4 regions of the Pantoea sp. X-Soil-TKNS-1207 genome follow, and region 2 is predicted to be linked to each of the others. Evidence: predicted binding sites of a transcription regulator. Region 2 holds the regulator's gene; each other region holds the start of a gene.
What was found. The regulator Fur, encoded in region 2, represses iron uptake genes when iron is present. The targets are predictions, from matches to a motif close to ATAATAATGAGAACNACTATCAA.

Region 1: a site for Fur is predicted at 1,969-1,991, ahead of AC6I8V_RS08345 (TonB-dependent siderophore receptor). Genes of this name have one in related genera too.
Region 3: a site for Fur is predicted at 1,770-1,792, ahead of AC6I8V_RS23430 (TonB-dependent siderophore receptor). Genes of this name have one in related genera too.
Region 4: a site for Fur is predicted at 1,332-1,354, ahead of fhuA (ferrichrome porin FhuA). Genes of this name have one in related genera too.

Annotation. Positions count from the first base shown of each region.
Region 1 covers NZ_AP035958.1:1,776,871-1,780,420, forward strand. The annotation lists gene AC6I8V_RS08345 (TonB-dependent siderophore receptor) at 1-1,920, opposite strand, end outside; gene AC6I8V_RS08350 (CsbD family protein) at 2,157-2,405, opposite strand; gene AC6I8V_RS08355 (DUF2767 family protein) at 2,566-2,772, shown strand; gene AC6I8V_RS08360 (Ppx/GppA phosphatase family protein) at 2,811-3,550, opposite strand, start outside.
Region 2 covers NZ_AP035958.1:1,243,754-1,247,303, forward strand. The annotation lists gene glnS (glutamine--tRNA ligase) at 1-497, shown strand, start outside; gene AC6I8V_RS05705 (hypothetical protein) at 734-1,129, shown strand; gene fur (ferric iron uptake transcriptional regulator) at 1,192-1,635, opposite strand; gene fldA (flavodoxin FldA) at 1,991-2,521, opposite strand; gene ybfE (LexA regulated protein) at 2,658-2,933, opposite strand; gene ybfF (esterase) at 3,102-3,550, opposite strand, start outside.
Region 3 covers NZ_AP035959.1:708,154-711,703, reverse strand. The annotation lists gene AC6I8V_RS23430 (TonB-dependent siderophore receptor) at 1-1,732, opposite strand, end outside; gene AC6I8V_RS23425 (AraC family transcriptional regulator) at 1,888-2,673, shown strand; gene AC6I8V_RS23420 (SDR family oxidoreductase) at 2,787-3,491, opposite strand.
Region 4 covers NZ_AP035958.1:863,194-866,743, forward strand. The annotation lists gene mrcB (bifunctional glycosyl transferase/transpeptidase) at 1-1,183, shown strand, start outside; gene fhuA (ferrichrome porin FhuA) at 1,390-3,550, shown strand, end outside.

The DNA of each region.
Region 1 (3,550 bases), 530 kb from region 2:
CGGATTGCCGCTCTCTTTATACTTCGAGGTGAACATATAGGTGGCATTGGTACGCCAGTTCAGCGTATCGGCGATCAGCGGCACCGTCAGGTTCGCTTCCAGCCCCTGAGTCAGCGCTTTGCCGCCATTCTCCCAGCGATACACGTCGTAGGTCGACGAGTAATATCCGTTAACGTCAACGGTGCTGAGCGCATCGGTGCCCGCCACAATCTTGTTCTGATAATCGTTGCGGAAGTAAGTGAGACCCGCCGCATAGCCGTCATGCGTCCACTGCAAACCCACTTCCTTGTTGACGCTGATTTCCGGCTTCAGATTGCCGTTACCCAGCAGATAACAGCCGCTGCTGCTGCCAGGCGCACAGCCATTGCCGCTGCTGGCGAGCAGATAGCCTTCGCTCGATTGATACAGATTAGGCGCTTTGAACACGCGCGCGATACCCGCTTTCAGCGTTACGTCATCACCCAGCGCCTGCTGCACGTTAAGGCTCGGACTCCAGTTGCTGCCGAAACGATCGCTATAGTCGAAACGCACACCGGGGATCAGCGTCGTGCCGTCGAAGGCATCAATGGTGTCTTCCAGATAAATTGCACTCAGCTCCTGGGTGTTCTTCCCGCTGCGTTGTGAAGGATCGCCCGATACGCCATCGATGCTGGCGCCGCTGGCATCGGTGTCCTGCATCGAGGCCGGGTCGTTCAGTTCTTCACGATTCCACTCTGCGCCAAGCGTTAAGGTGTTATCCACCAGCAGGGTAAACGGGATGGTGAGTTCGTTGCTGACGCGCCAGGCGTAATAACGGCTGGTAGTGTAGGTATCATCATCGATCATCCCTTCCACTTTGCCGGTTGAACCTTCCGCCAGACGGGTATTATTGGTCTTCTCGTAATTCAGGCTGAGTTTTGACTGGCCCCAATCCCAGATGCCGTTATGGGTAATATTCCACGTCTGACGATACATACGGTTGGTTTCATCGCCATATAATCCCGGCACCAGCGAACTGATATTGCTGTTGCTGTATTGGGTATCACCGGCGTAAATATTCCCCTGGCGGCTATAGCCATAACTGAAATCCAGATACTGCTGGGGATTAATTTTCCACTCCATCATGGCATTAATATCGCGGTTGCGAACGCCTTCACGCCCGGCGGCATAAGATCCATTTTCATCGGTATTGATGGAATAAGCATCGGCATCGGTTTTATTGATATTGCCGTACAGCCGCATAGTTAACACATCATCGATCAACGGCCCGCTCAGACTGAAGTTCATGCGTTTGGTCGCGCCTTCCTGCTTATCTTCCGGCTGGTTGGTATAGAAAGTCAGCGAACCGTGCCAGTCGTTGGTCGGGCGTTTGGTCACAATGTTAACCACGCCGCCCATGGCACCAGAACCGTAGTGGGCCGCGGCCGGGCCGCGCAGCACGTCGATGTGATCGACCATCTCCGGCGGCACCCAGTTGGTATCGCCGCGCGTATCACGTTCGCCGGTACGGCTATAGCGCACGGCGTCACGCGAGGTCACGGGATTTCCATCAATCAGAATTAAGGTATTCTCCGGCCCCATGCCGCGAATATCGATCTGGCGGTTATTACCACGGCTACCGGTCGCGCTGTTGCCGGTTAAATTCACTCCCGGCATTTTACGGATAATGTCAGAAAGATCGTTAACCGGTGGATCCTTTTCAATATCTTCTTTGGTGATTAAAGATGCCCCCGGCTGCTGTTTAAGCATCTCTTCCGCTTTCGCGTTTACCACCATCTCCTCTTCATTGGTGGCCTTTTTTTTATTTCCCTCCGGTATCGCGTGGTTATTTTCTCCATCCTGAAGACTCACCACATTATTATCGGCCAATGCAGCGCCGCTCATCACTAAACCAATAACAACCGCCAGGGTAGTTTTCCTGCTACAGACAAATTGAGACATATGATTACACCAGTTTATTATTATCCACACCCAGAAACATGAGTGTTAATAATTATCATAATGATTCTCATTTGTATTAATTTGGAATTAATTTGTAGCAGCTGAACGTAATTGGTTACATCTGGTGTGAAAAATCAGACGGAAAGCAGGGGAGAGTGAAGATTATGGAGGAATTGTGAGGGGAGAGGGGACCTGAGTTAACGGAAGCTTGCGCTTCCGTATGTCAATTCAGACGATTATTTACGTCCCAGCAGGAAACCGATCACCACGCCTACGCTGGCTGCCAGCGCCAGGCCGGTCACCGGATTGTCGCGCACGCTTTTCACGAGGCAATCTGCGGCATCCTGGGCGGCATAGCTGGCTTTCGCTGGATACCGACGCGCCGCGCCCTTCAACTGATGACGACGTGAGCCAGTCACTTCACCCACTTTCTCTTCTACTGCGCCCGCTGCTTCATCGAGTTTTGCTTCCGCTTTTGCAGTCATAATGACTCCCTGATGGTTGTTAATGTCCATTTCAGCGTAGTCAGTGATGGCGCAGCCAGCAACCGTAATACCGGATGGGATGTAACAGGGGTTTGCAGGATGGCGGAATCCTGTCCAGGCTTGGTACTGGCAATGCTGGCAGTAAACCGTTGGAGGAAGCATGAAACGCGACATTTTAAATGAAGACGATTACGACGAAGTTTGCCGCGTCATCGGAGATGCGGTGATTGTGCTGGCGGAGTGCGGTCACGAGACCAAAAGGGAAGAGATCGCCAGCCTGCTGAAACGTACCCGTCAGCATCGCGCTCATGATGAACGCGATGAGCAGCGTATGCTGGAACACGCGATACGACTGGTGAAACCGTAAAAACAGACCGGGCGTCGCCGCGCTCGCCCGGCAGATATTTACTGGAGCAATACGCCCTGAATCAGGCTGGCTTTCACCACCGTGACATCGTTAATTCCCAGCGCACGCATATAGCCTTCCACCAGCAATAAATTGCTGACGTCAGTGGCGCGGTAGTCCCCTTGCAGTTCGCTGTCGCCTTTCCATACCTGCTGTTTTGATGCCTGCTCCAGCGCCGCCAGATCATACTGGCTACCTTGCATTTTCAGCTGATTCTTAAGCGAAAAACCGTGCACGCCACCGATGCCAATCACCCGGCGCGTGGCGAGATCCTGTTTAATCTGCGGCGGCACATCGTTATGGGCGTAAAATTCCACAAAACGCAGCACCGAAGGGCGCCACGAACCAATCGGATTCGGCGAGGCTCCGGCCTCAGGCTGCTGATTTTTCAGCACCTCAAGGATGAAATTCTTCAGCGTCACCGATGCCAGTTTCCCCTGATAGACATCCGACACCGCTTTTCCCTGCTGGTCGCGCCAGGCGGTCATCTGCATCGATCCCCCGCCGATATCCCACACCAGCACATCCTCATCGCGCAGCTGTGGCTGATTGAGCGCCGCTTTAGCGGAACGGAAGCCCAGTTCGGCTTCCTGCTGCTGACTGATCAGGGTTAAGTGCACGCCCGCCTGCTGATTGAAACGATCGAGCACCGCCTGGCCGTTGCTGGCGGAGCGGAATACCGCAGTGGCGACGCCGCTGATACGCTGCGGATGATAGCGCTGCGCCTGAGTGACCAGCT
Region 2 (3,550 bases):
GCGCGGATTTCCGTGAGGAAGCCAACAAGCAGTACAAACGTCTGGTGCTGGGCAAAGAAGTGCGTCTGCGTAACGCCTATGTGATTCGTGCTGAGCGCGTGGCGAAAGATGATGAAGGCAACATTACCTGCATCTACTGTACCTGCGATGTCGATACGCTGAGCAAAGATCCGGCAGATGGCCGTAAAGTGAAGGGCGTGATCCACTGGGTTTCTGCCATTCATGCGCTGCCGGCGGAATTCCGTCTGTACGATCGCCTGTTCAGCGTGGCGAATCCGGGTGCGGCTGAGGATTTCCTCACCACCATCAACCCGAATTCACTGGAAATCAAACAGGGCTTTGTCGAGCCGGGACTGCGCGATGCAGAAACGCAGGCGCCGTATCAGTTTGAGCGTGAAGGGTATTTTTGTGCAGACAGCGTGTACTCGCAGCCGTCTAAGCTGGTGTTTAACCGCACCGTAGGCTTGCGCGATACCTGGGCGAAAATCGGCGATTAATTCTTTTTGTCGTTTTCACCATATCATCATGTAAGGGCGAGCAATCGCCCTTTTTTATTGGCGATAAATCACGGCTGGCAACCATTTATGCTACGGCATAAAAAATGTGTTTGTTACCGGTATTTGCGACAAATCTGACTTTAGTAAAATTAATCCATTTACGAGTGTTAAAAACTGTATTTCAGGTAGGCTATGCGCTCTCCAGCGTTGCTCCGCGGGTTATCTAAGGAAAAAAAATGACAAGTCTCGCTCAGGAAGCCAAACACAGCGTCGTGGTTTTACATCAGCTTATCGAACGTATTTTTAATCAGTCGGATAGCACTGACGACAGCATTGAATTGTTTCTCTCGCACTTTCACCCCGACTTCAAAATGGTGACGCCGCAGGGGAAACAATTCGATTTGAACTCAATGGAGGTGCTGTTCCGCCAGTTGCGCGGCCAGCGTGAAGGGATGCGCATCGCCACCAGTGAACACACCATCATTTCGCAGCAGAGCGAGGAGGTCACCATTCAGTATCGCGAGTTGCAGATGATGAATGGTAACAACCAGAGCCGCATTTCGCTGGCGGTGCTGGATTGCAGTACCTTGATTCCTCGCTGGCGATATTTGCAGGAAACGCTGGTGCAGTGATATCCAGAAACAAAAAAACCGGTGCCAGGCACCGGTTTTTTTATACTGCATAGCACACTTCGTTACTTATCGTGGAGCGTCTCGTCTTCGCGGCAGTCTCCCAGCGCACAGTGGCCGTACAGGTACAGGCTGTGGTTGGTGAGTTTGATACCGTGACGGGTTGCAATTTCACGCTGACGGGTTTCAATCGATTCATCGCTGAACTCGATCACTTTGCCACAGTCCAGGCAGATCAGGTGGTCATGATGATGCTGCTGCGTCAGTTCAAAGACGGATTTACCGCCTTCGAAGTTATGACGGGTAACGATGCCCGCGTCATCGAACTGGTTAAGAACGCGATATACCGTTGCCAGACCAATCTCTTCGCCCATATCAATCAGGCGTTTGTACAAATCTTCCGCACTGACGTGATGGCACTCGGGTTCCTGAAGCACTTCCAGAATTTTAAGTCTGGGCAGCGTGACTTTCAGGCCAGCCTTCTTCAATGCGGAGTTGTTGTCAGTCATGCGGATATTGTCCTGTTACTTTGCTAGTCACTTGCGGCGCAGGGCCTTGAATGTCGATCACGCGCATTCTCATTTGCGTCTCATTATAGAACTCAAGCAGTGAAATGAAAACCAAGGTAACGTCCTGAAATCACCAGTGGCTGTAAGGATAAGTGTCACTAACGCCGGCGGGGATCGTGCAGGTCTTTGTTTCCATTTCACTCAGCCTCATTCTGATGCCAGAGGAATAAGCGGATGACCGTTACGGGTATTCTACAGATTTGCGGGAAAAAGTTAAAAAACAGTAGCTATTATTTTTATAGGAAATTCCTTTAACTCAATGTGAGCCAGCGCCCACATTGAGGAGGGCAGGGGATCAGGCTTCGATGATCGCCTGTAATTGCAGCTCATCAAAAATCTGTTTCACCCATTTTTCAACACGTTCGTTGGTCAGTTCCGGCTGACGATCTTCGTCAATAGCCAGTCCCAGGAAGTGTTTGTCATCGGCCAGACCTTTAGAGGCTTCAAAATGGTAGCCTTCCGTTGGCCAGTGGCCAACAATCACCGCACCATTCGGCTCGATGATGTCACGGATGGTGCCCATCGCATCACAGAAGTATTCCGCGTAGTCTTCCTGGTCGCCACAGCCAAACAATGCCACCAGTTTGCCGTTGAAGTCGATCTCTTCCAGCGTCGGGAAGAAATCATCCCAGTCACACTGCGCTTCGCCGTAGTACCAGGTCGGGATGCCCAGCAGCAGGATATCGAATGCTTCGAGATCTTCTTTGGTGCTCTTGGCAATGTCATGCACTTCAGCAACGTCTTTACCCAGTTGTTTCTGGATCATTTTTGCAATGTTTTCAGTGTTGCCGGTATCGCTGCCGAAGAAAATGCCTACGATTGCCATGGGTCAAGTAACCTCTTAAATCCTGATTGTGAAAGTAAGTCAGTAGAATGCACAGTTAAGCGAATGATAGCAGACCGGGCAAAGTGGCGGAACTTGTAAAGCGGTCACTTTTGTTCGTGCGTGCGGTCTGCGTGCGTTACGACAGTTTGAGCTGCGCCAGCAGCATTTGTTCAATCAATTCGCTGCGACTGATGTTTTGTTGCTCAGCCAGGGTGTTGAGGGCATCAACCGCCTCGCCGGACATTTTCAGCTCGACACGACGCAACCCACGCACCTTGTCGCGTTTCAGCTGGTTGCGTTTGTTAATCCGCAACTGTTCGTCACGCGTCAGCGGACTGGTTTTGGGGCGACCCGGACGCCGCTCATCAGCGAAGAGATCGAGCGTGGTACGGTCAGTCTGTTCTTTTGCCATGGTTTGTAAAACTGAGTGGGCGCGAACGGCGGAAAGGCGCTGCGCGATTTATACATTATCGGCCCGACCACGGTGAAAAAATCATCCGCGGCAAATTTTTAGCGCGACATCATACTCCAGCGCCATCCACGACGCCAACCCTAAACGGTTTGCGGCAAGCTTTTGCTTTTACAGTACAAAAAAGCGCCGGACTGCGCGCAAAACCGCCTCAGGTTTCTCCGCATGAACCCAGTGGCCTGCGCCGCTGATCACATGCGCATGCGCCTGCGGGAACTGACGCAGCAGGGCATCGCGGTGCTGATTATCCAGATAGGGCGAGTCACCGCCGCGAATAAACAGCGCCGGGTGCGGCCATGCCGGTACGTCTTCCCAACCGGAAATGGTGCTGTAGTTGTCCCACAACACCGGCACGTTAAAACGCCACTCGCCTTCATGGAACGATTTGAGGATGAACTGAATCACCCCTTCTTCCTTCAGCAGCGTACGCATCACCTCAGCGGCTTCGCTGCGGCGCGTCACCCCGGCGGCGCTCACCGCGCGGATGGCCGCGAAAATCTCGTCATGGCGGCGCGTCTGATAATCCACCGGCGCGATATCAATCATCACCAGTTTTTCAA
Region 3 (3,550 bases), on a different replicon from region 2:
TATTGGCTTTCGCATCCAGCTCGAGGCCCTGCGAACGGATTTCGCCGGTCTGCACCGAGTAGTTGGCGTGGTCAGGATCGGCGGTCAGAACATTTGTCTGACGCAGATCGTACAGGGCCGCGCTGAACAAGGCGTTAAAGCCATTCGGCTGATACTTGATGCCCACTTCTTTCTGTTTGCCTTTGGTCGGCGTGAACGGGTTGCCGCCGTACGAGGTGCCCGATTGCGGCTGGAACGAGGTGCCGTAGCTGATGTAAGGCGCGATGCCGTTATCAAAATGGTACATCAGTCCGGCACGCCCGGTGGTGGCGTAGTCGTTCAGTTCAGTACGGGTATCGCTGACCCAGTTCTGGGCGCGGGTTTGCGCGTTGTCATAACGACCGCCGAGATTCAGGATCCAGTTGTTCCACTTCATGCTGTCCTGCAAATAGACACCGAGCTGGGTCATGAACGAACGACTGTGATAATCAATCGACGGCGATTCAACGGGCGTACTGTAATCCGGGTTGAGATAGCTGATATCGGACGCCGTGCCGTAGCCGCTGTTCTGCCGCAGATCGTCATGGACAAAATCCACCCCGACCGTCAGCGCATGGTTTACCGGGCCGGTATCCAGATTGCCTTGCAGGTTGGTATCAACATCGAAGGCTTTGAACGATTCGATAACGCGCATACTGTCGCGACTGATGGTTGCGGAGCCGTCGTTAAGGGTGCCTGTGGGATAAACCATCTGATAATCGCTGCTGGTGTGCAGGTAGCGCAGATTCTGGTGCACGCTCCACACCTCATCGAACTTATGCATAAAGTCATAGCCGATGCTGGCCTGATCGCGGCGATAGTAATCAAAGCCGGGCTGACCGCCGTAGAAACTATCGCGGAAATTGCCCTGCTTCAGCGGGATCAGGCTGCCTTCCAGCGGTATCTGGTTGTAGAAACCGGCATAGGGATCTTTGCGGAACTGGCCGAGCAGCGTCAGACGCGTATTGTCGTCAGGTTGCCAGGTCAGGGCAGGGGCGATGTCGTAATGTTTGTATTTGGTGTAATCGACCTGCGTATCGCTGCGTGACCAGGTGCCGGTAATGCGGCCCAGCCAATGCTCGTCGTTATCCAGTGCGCCAGAGAGATCCAGCCCGGCTTCAAACAGATTATGATTGCCGGTGCTGACAAAAATCTGATGGATCGGTTCGGCAGTCGGACGTTTGCTTACCAGGTTAACCACGCCGCCAGGGCTGGCCTGACCGAACACCACCGAGTCCGGGCCTTTAACCACTTCCAGACGATCGAGCAGGAAAGTATCGAAATTCGGACGCGACCAGTAGGTCACGGTCGGCAGGCGCAGGCCATCGAGGAATTCATCGGCAGCAAAACCGCGAATATAGATATCGTCAAAACGGTAATCCACGCCGCCGCCTTCTGCCGCCACACCGCTGTTGTAGCGCAACGCCTGGCTGACATTCAGTGCTGCCTGAGACGCCATTTGTGCCTGGGTGATCACCGCGATGCTTTGTGGCGTTTCGATCAGCGGACGGCTGCTTTTGGTGGCAGAATCAGCTTTTTTCGCCACCTGGTTCCAGCTGTCAGCATCCCCGTCATCACTATCGACGTTATTGGCGGTGACCGTCAGCGTGCTGTTGTGCGTATTATTATCGGCGGCCCAGCCTGACGCGCTGCTGAGCAGGATCAGCAGCATTGCGCTTAAGGGTTTGCGCCGGAAAGTGCGATGACAAAACATTTATTTCCCCGATGTAGTCCAATACCATCAAATAGTGATACAAATGATAATCATTACTATTTTATTTCATAGCGCCTCGCTGGCCGTTTTGCGTGATGGGGAAACTGAATGACGCTAAGCGGACAGCAATCGGCAATCTGACAGGATCGGAAGAGATGGTATTGAATAAACCACCTTTAACAGATGCCACCCCGACGTTACCGTTGCTGGCTACGCGGGAAATGCATTATCCCGCCGGGCGCGAGGAGCGCTGGCACGCGCATGAAGTGGCGCAGCTGGTGTTGTGCCTGCAAGGCGTGATGCGGGTGCAGACATCCAGCGCCTCCTGGACGCTGACGCCGGGCAGGGCGCTGTGGTTGCCGGGCACTTTACCACACGCATTAACCGCGCTGAGCGATATCCGCAGCCAGAGCTTATATCTGGAGCCGGTGCTGGCGCGCGCCTTCTGGCCGGACGCACATGCCATGATGATCTCGCCGTTATTGCAGGCATTGATGCAGACGCTGGTGGAGATTGAGCAACAGCAACCGGTGGATACGGCGCGTGTTGCGCTGGTCACGCCGCTGCTGCTGGATGAAATTCGCCGCGCCCCCGATGGGACGGTATGCGTATTGCCGCTGCCGGGCGATCGCCGTCTGATGAACATCTGTCAGCAACTGCTGAAAAGTCCGGCCAGCAGCGACACGCTGGAGGAGTGGGGCAGCCGCGTCGGGGCCAGTTCCCGCACCCTGGCACGGCTGTTCCGCGATCAAACCGGTATCACCTTTACCCAGTGGCGGCAGCAGCTGCGGTTATCGGAAGCGCTGGTGCAGCTGGCGCAGGGTCAGCCGGTGCTGCGCATTGCCAGCCAGCTCGGCTATCAAAGCCCCAGCGCTTTTATCTCAATGTTTCGCCGTCTGCTGGGCGATACGCCGCAGCGGTTTTTACGAATTTCAGGCTGAAATCGCCAGCCTGGGAACCATCAGTGCCCGCTGGCGCTGGGGCGTTCGCTGGTTTCGTTGCTATCCGCTTCGCCAGGCGGAACAGCTGGCGCGGCGGCGGCAAATGCACTGAATCACACGCTATGCGTTACGCCGCCATCAACGCGAATATTCTGTGCGGTGATATAGGCGGCACCCGGCGAGGCGAGAAAAGCGATGGTCGCTGCCACTTCTGCTGCTGTGCCGTAGCGTTTGAGCGGCACGCTGGCGCGGCGCTCGTCAGTGCCCGGCAGGCTATCGATCCAGCCCGGCAGCACGTTATTGATGCGGATGTTATCGGCGGCGTAGGTATCGGCGAAAATTTTGCAGAAAGAGGCCAGACCTGCACGGAACACCGCCGACGTCGGGAACATATCGGTGGGTTCAAAGGTCCAGGCGGAGGAGATGTTGATAATGCTGCCACCCCCTTGCTGCTGCATAATCGGCGTCACCAGGCGGGCGGCGCGGATCACGTTCAGTAAATAGGTTTCCATGCCACGCTGCCAGTCGTCATCGCTCAGTTGCAGAATCTGCGCCCGCGGACCGTGGCCCGCACTGTTTACCAGCACGTCAATACGTCCCCAGCGCGCCAGAGTGCGATCCACCAGGGTTTGCAGATCGGCCACCGACTGATTCGAGCCGGTCACCCCCAATCCACCCAGGCGTTCGGCCAGGGCTTCACCTTTGCCCGATGAGGAGAGGATCGCCACCCTGAAACCGTCGGCAGCCAGCTTTTCCGCTGCCGCTGCACCCATACCGCTGCCACCGGCGACAACGACTGCCACTTTTTCTACTGCCATAATCCTGTTTCCTTATGCAACTTAACACGACAGATGCCAGTATAATGCGCAAATCCGCA
Region 4 (3,550 bases), 380 kb from region 2:
CACCCTCGATCCGATCTCGCAGGATGCGGCGGAAAAAGCGGTTGAAGACGGTATCCCGACGCTGAAAAAACAGCGTGGCCTGAAAGATCTGGAAACCGCGATGGTGGTGGTGGATCGTTTCAGTGGTGAAGTCCGCGCTATGGTTGGCGGCTCCGATCCGCAGTTCGCGGGTTACAACCGTGCGTTGCAGGCGCGTCGTTCCATCGGCTCGCTGGCAAAACCGGCAACCTATCTGACCGCGCTGAGCCAGCCGAATTCTTATCGTCTCAACAGCTGGATCGCCGATGAACCTATCGCGCTGAAACAGCCGAACGGCACCATCTGGAAGCCGCTCAATGACGATCGTCGCTTCAGCGGCAAAGTGATGCTGGTGGATGCGCTGACCAACTCCATGAACGTGCCGACGGTTAACCTCGGTATGACGATGGGGCTGGATTCGGTGGTGGATACCTGGAGCAAACTCGGGGTGCCGAAAGATCAGCTGCATCCGGTACCGGCGATGCTGCTCGGGGCGCTTAACCTGACGCCGATTGAAGTGGCGCAGGCGTTCCAGTCCATCGCCAGTGGCGGCAACCGTGCTGAGCTGTCGGCGGTGCGTTCGGTGATTGCGGAAGATGGCACGGTAATGTACCAGAGCTATCCGCAGGCCCAGCGTGTGGAACCGGCGCAGGCGGCGTATCTGACGCTGTATACCATGCAGCAGGTGGCGGATCACGGTACGGCACGGGCGCTGGGCGCGCGTTTCCCGAATGCGCACCTGGCAGGCAAAACCGGTACCACCAACGACCTGATCGACAGCTGGTTTGCCGGTGTTGATGGCAAAGAAGTGGCGATCACCTGGGTTGGCCGCGACAACAACCAGACCACCAAACTGTACGGTGCCAGCGGTGCGATGCAGCTCTATCGCCGCTATCTGGATAACCAGGCGCCGATGCCGCTGGTGCTGACGCCGCCGGAAGATATCACCCAGATGAACGTCGATTCCGCCGGGAACTTTGTCTGCGGCAGCGGCAGCAGCACCTGGCGCTCGCTGCCGGTGTGGACGCTCGATCCGAACTCGCTGTGCCAGCAGCAACAACAGCAGGTCCAGCAGCAGCAACAGTTGCAACAGCAGCAGCAACAAGAGCAGAAAGACAGCAACGGTGTCGCTGGCTGGATCAAAGAGATGTTCGGCAACAACTAAGTGGCTGAATCTTAAAAAAGGGTGCTCCGGCACCCTTTTTTTATGTCTGTTTTTCCTGAAACAAAATGAGCGAACTTGCGCCAAACGCACCGCCATCAGGCATTACATCTTGCGGATCTTGCAGCGTTTCGCCTAAAATCCAACCTTCATAATAATCATTCTCGTTTACATTCGCCTGCACCGATAACTTTTCGAGAGATCCTCAAATGAATGCGCGTACTACCTTTCCTTGTTACCTGCGTGGCGTCCCTACCAAACGCCCGCTCGCTTTATTAATTTCCTTAACCCTGGGCACCCTTAGCGCCCATGCGCTGGCAGAAGATACCGTGGTGGTTAGCGCTGATGGCGGCAATGCCGTCACTCAGGAAAGCGCCTGGGGACCGGCACCGACTATCGCCGCGAAACGCAGTGCGACCGGCACGAAAACCGATACGCCAATTGAGAAAAACCCGCAGTCGGTTTCTGTGATTACACGGCAGGAATTAGACACTCGCCAACCCAACTCAGTTAAAGAGGCGCTGGCTTACACTCCGGGCGTAATGAGTGGCACGCGTGGTTCATCTAACACTTACGATCAAGTGATCATTCGCGGTTTCTCATCCAGCGGGCAGAACCAAAATAACTATTTAGATGGCCTGAAGATGCAGGGCAACTTCTATAACGATGCGGTCATCGATCCCTATATGCTTGAGCGTATAGAAGTCCTGCGTGGCCCAACGTCTGTCCTGTACGGCAAGAGTAATCCCGGTGGCATTATCACCATGGTCAGTAAGCGTCCAACCACTGAACCGCTTCGCGAAGTGCAGTTCAAAATGGGTACGGACAATTTGATGCAAACCGGCTTCGACTTCAGCGATGCGCTGGATGATAACGGCGAGTTTTCTTACCGTTTGACAGGTATGGCGCGTTCTAATAACGACCAGCAGGTGAATGCGAAGCAAAAACGCTATGCCATTGCGCCGTCTTTTACCTGGCGTCCAAATGATCGTACCAGCTTCACCTTTCTTTCATATCTGCAAAATGAACCGGAAACCGGTTACTACGGCTGGTTGCCGGTAGAAGGCACGGTAAAACCTCTGCCTGATGGCAGCCGTCTGCCAACGAATTTCAATGAAGGCGCCTCTAACAATACCTATTCCCGCTCTGAGCGAATGGTTGGCTACGCCTTTGAGCATAGTTTTGATGATACTTTCACGGTCAGGCAGAACCTGCGTTTCACCGAAATGAAAACCGCGCAGAACAGTGTTTACGGCCAGGGCATTTGTACTGCGTCGAGTTGCCCAACGGTACCGGTTGCCGAACTTGACCATACCTTAGTTCGTAATACCGTGGTTGATCATGAACGTTTGCAGAACTTCGCTGTGGACACGCAGCTGGAGAGCAAGTTTGGCACTGGCGATGTACAGCATGTGTTGCTGACCGGGGTAGATTTCCAGCGTATGCGTAATGATATCAGCGCAACTTTCGGATCTGCCACGCCAATGGATCTTTATAATCCCCAGCATGACGATTTCGATTTCGGATCTGCCGCACCTTATCAGCTCAACGAAATGAAGCAGACGGGTCTTTACGTGCAGGATCAGGCGGAATGGAATAAGTGGCTCCTGACCCTGGGTGGTCGTTATGACTGGCTGGAGCAAAACAGCGTTGTGCGTAGCGACAACGGTAGTGTCTCTCGCAACGACAGTCAGTTTACCTGGCGTGGCGGTATTAACTACCTGTTTGATAATGGCATCACGCCATACTTCAGCTATAGCCAGTCCTTTGAGCCGAATGACTTCGATCTGTTTAGCACTCCACGCCAGAGCTTCGCGCCTTCCAAAGGCGAACAATACGAAGTGGGCGTGAAATACGTGCCAAAAGATCGTCCGATTGTATTGACTGCCGCACTCTATAATCTGACGAAAACCAATAACCTGACTGCAGATCCTAATAATGGTTTACAGCAGGTTCCGGCTGGCGAAATTCGCGCACGAGGCGCGGAGCTGGAAGCAAAAGCCGCTGTCAGTTCTAACGTTAACATGACCGCCTCTTACACCTATACCGATGCGGAATACACCAAAGACACCACCCTGAAAGGGAATACTCCCGTGCAGGTGCCAAAACAGATGGCATCACTGTGGAGCGATTATACCTTCCACGAAGGGGCGCTGAGTGGACTGAGCGTTGGCGCTGGTGGTCGCTTCATTGGTTCAAGTTATGGCGACCCGGCAAATACCTTTAAAGTCGGCAGCGCCACCGTCATGGATGCGATGGTGAAATATGATTTGGGCCGCATTGGGCTTTACGGTTCAAGTGTTGCCTTAAACGTTAATAACCTGCTCGACCGTGAATATGTCGCAAGCTGCTTCCAGACATACGGTTGTT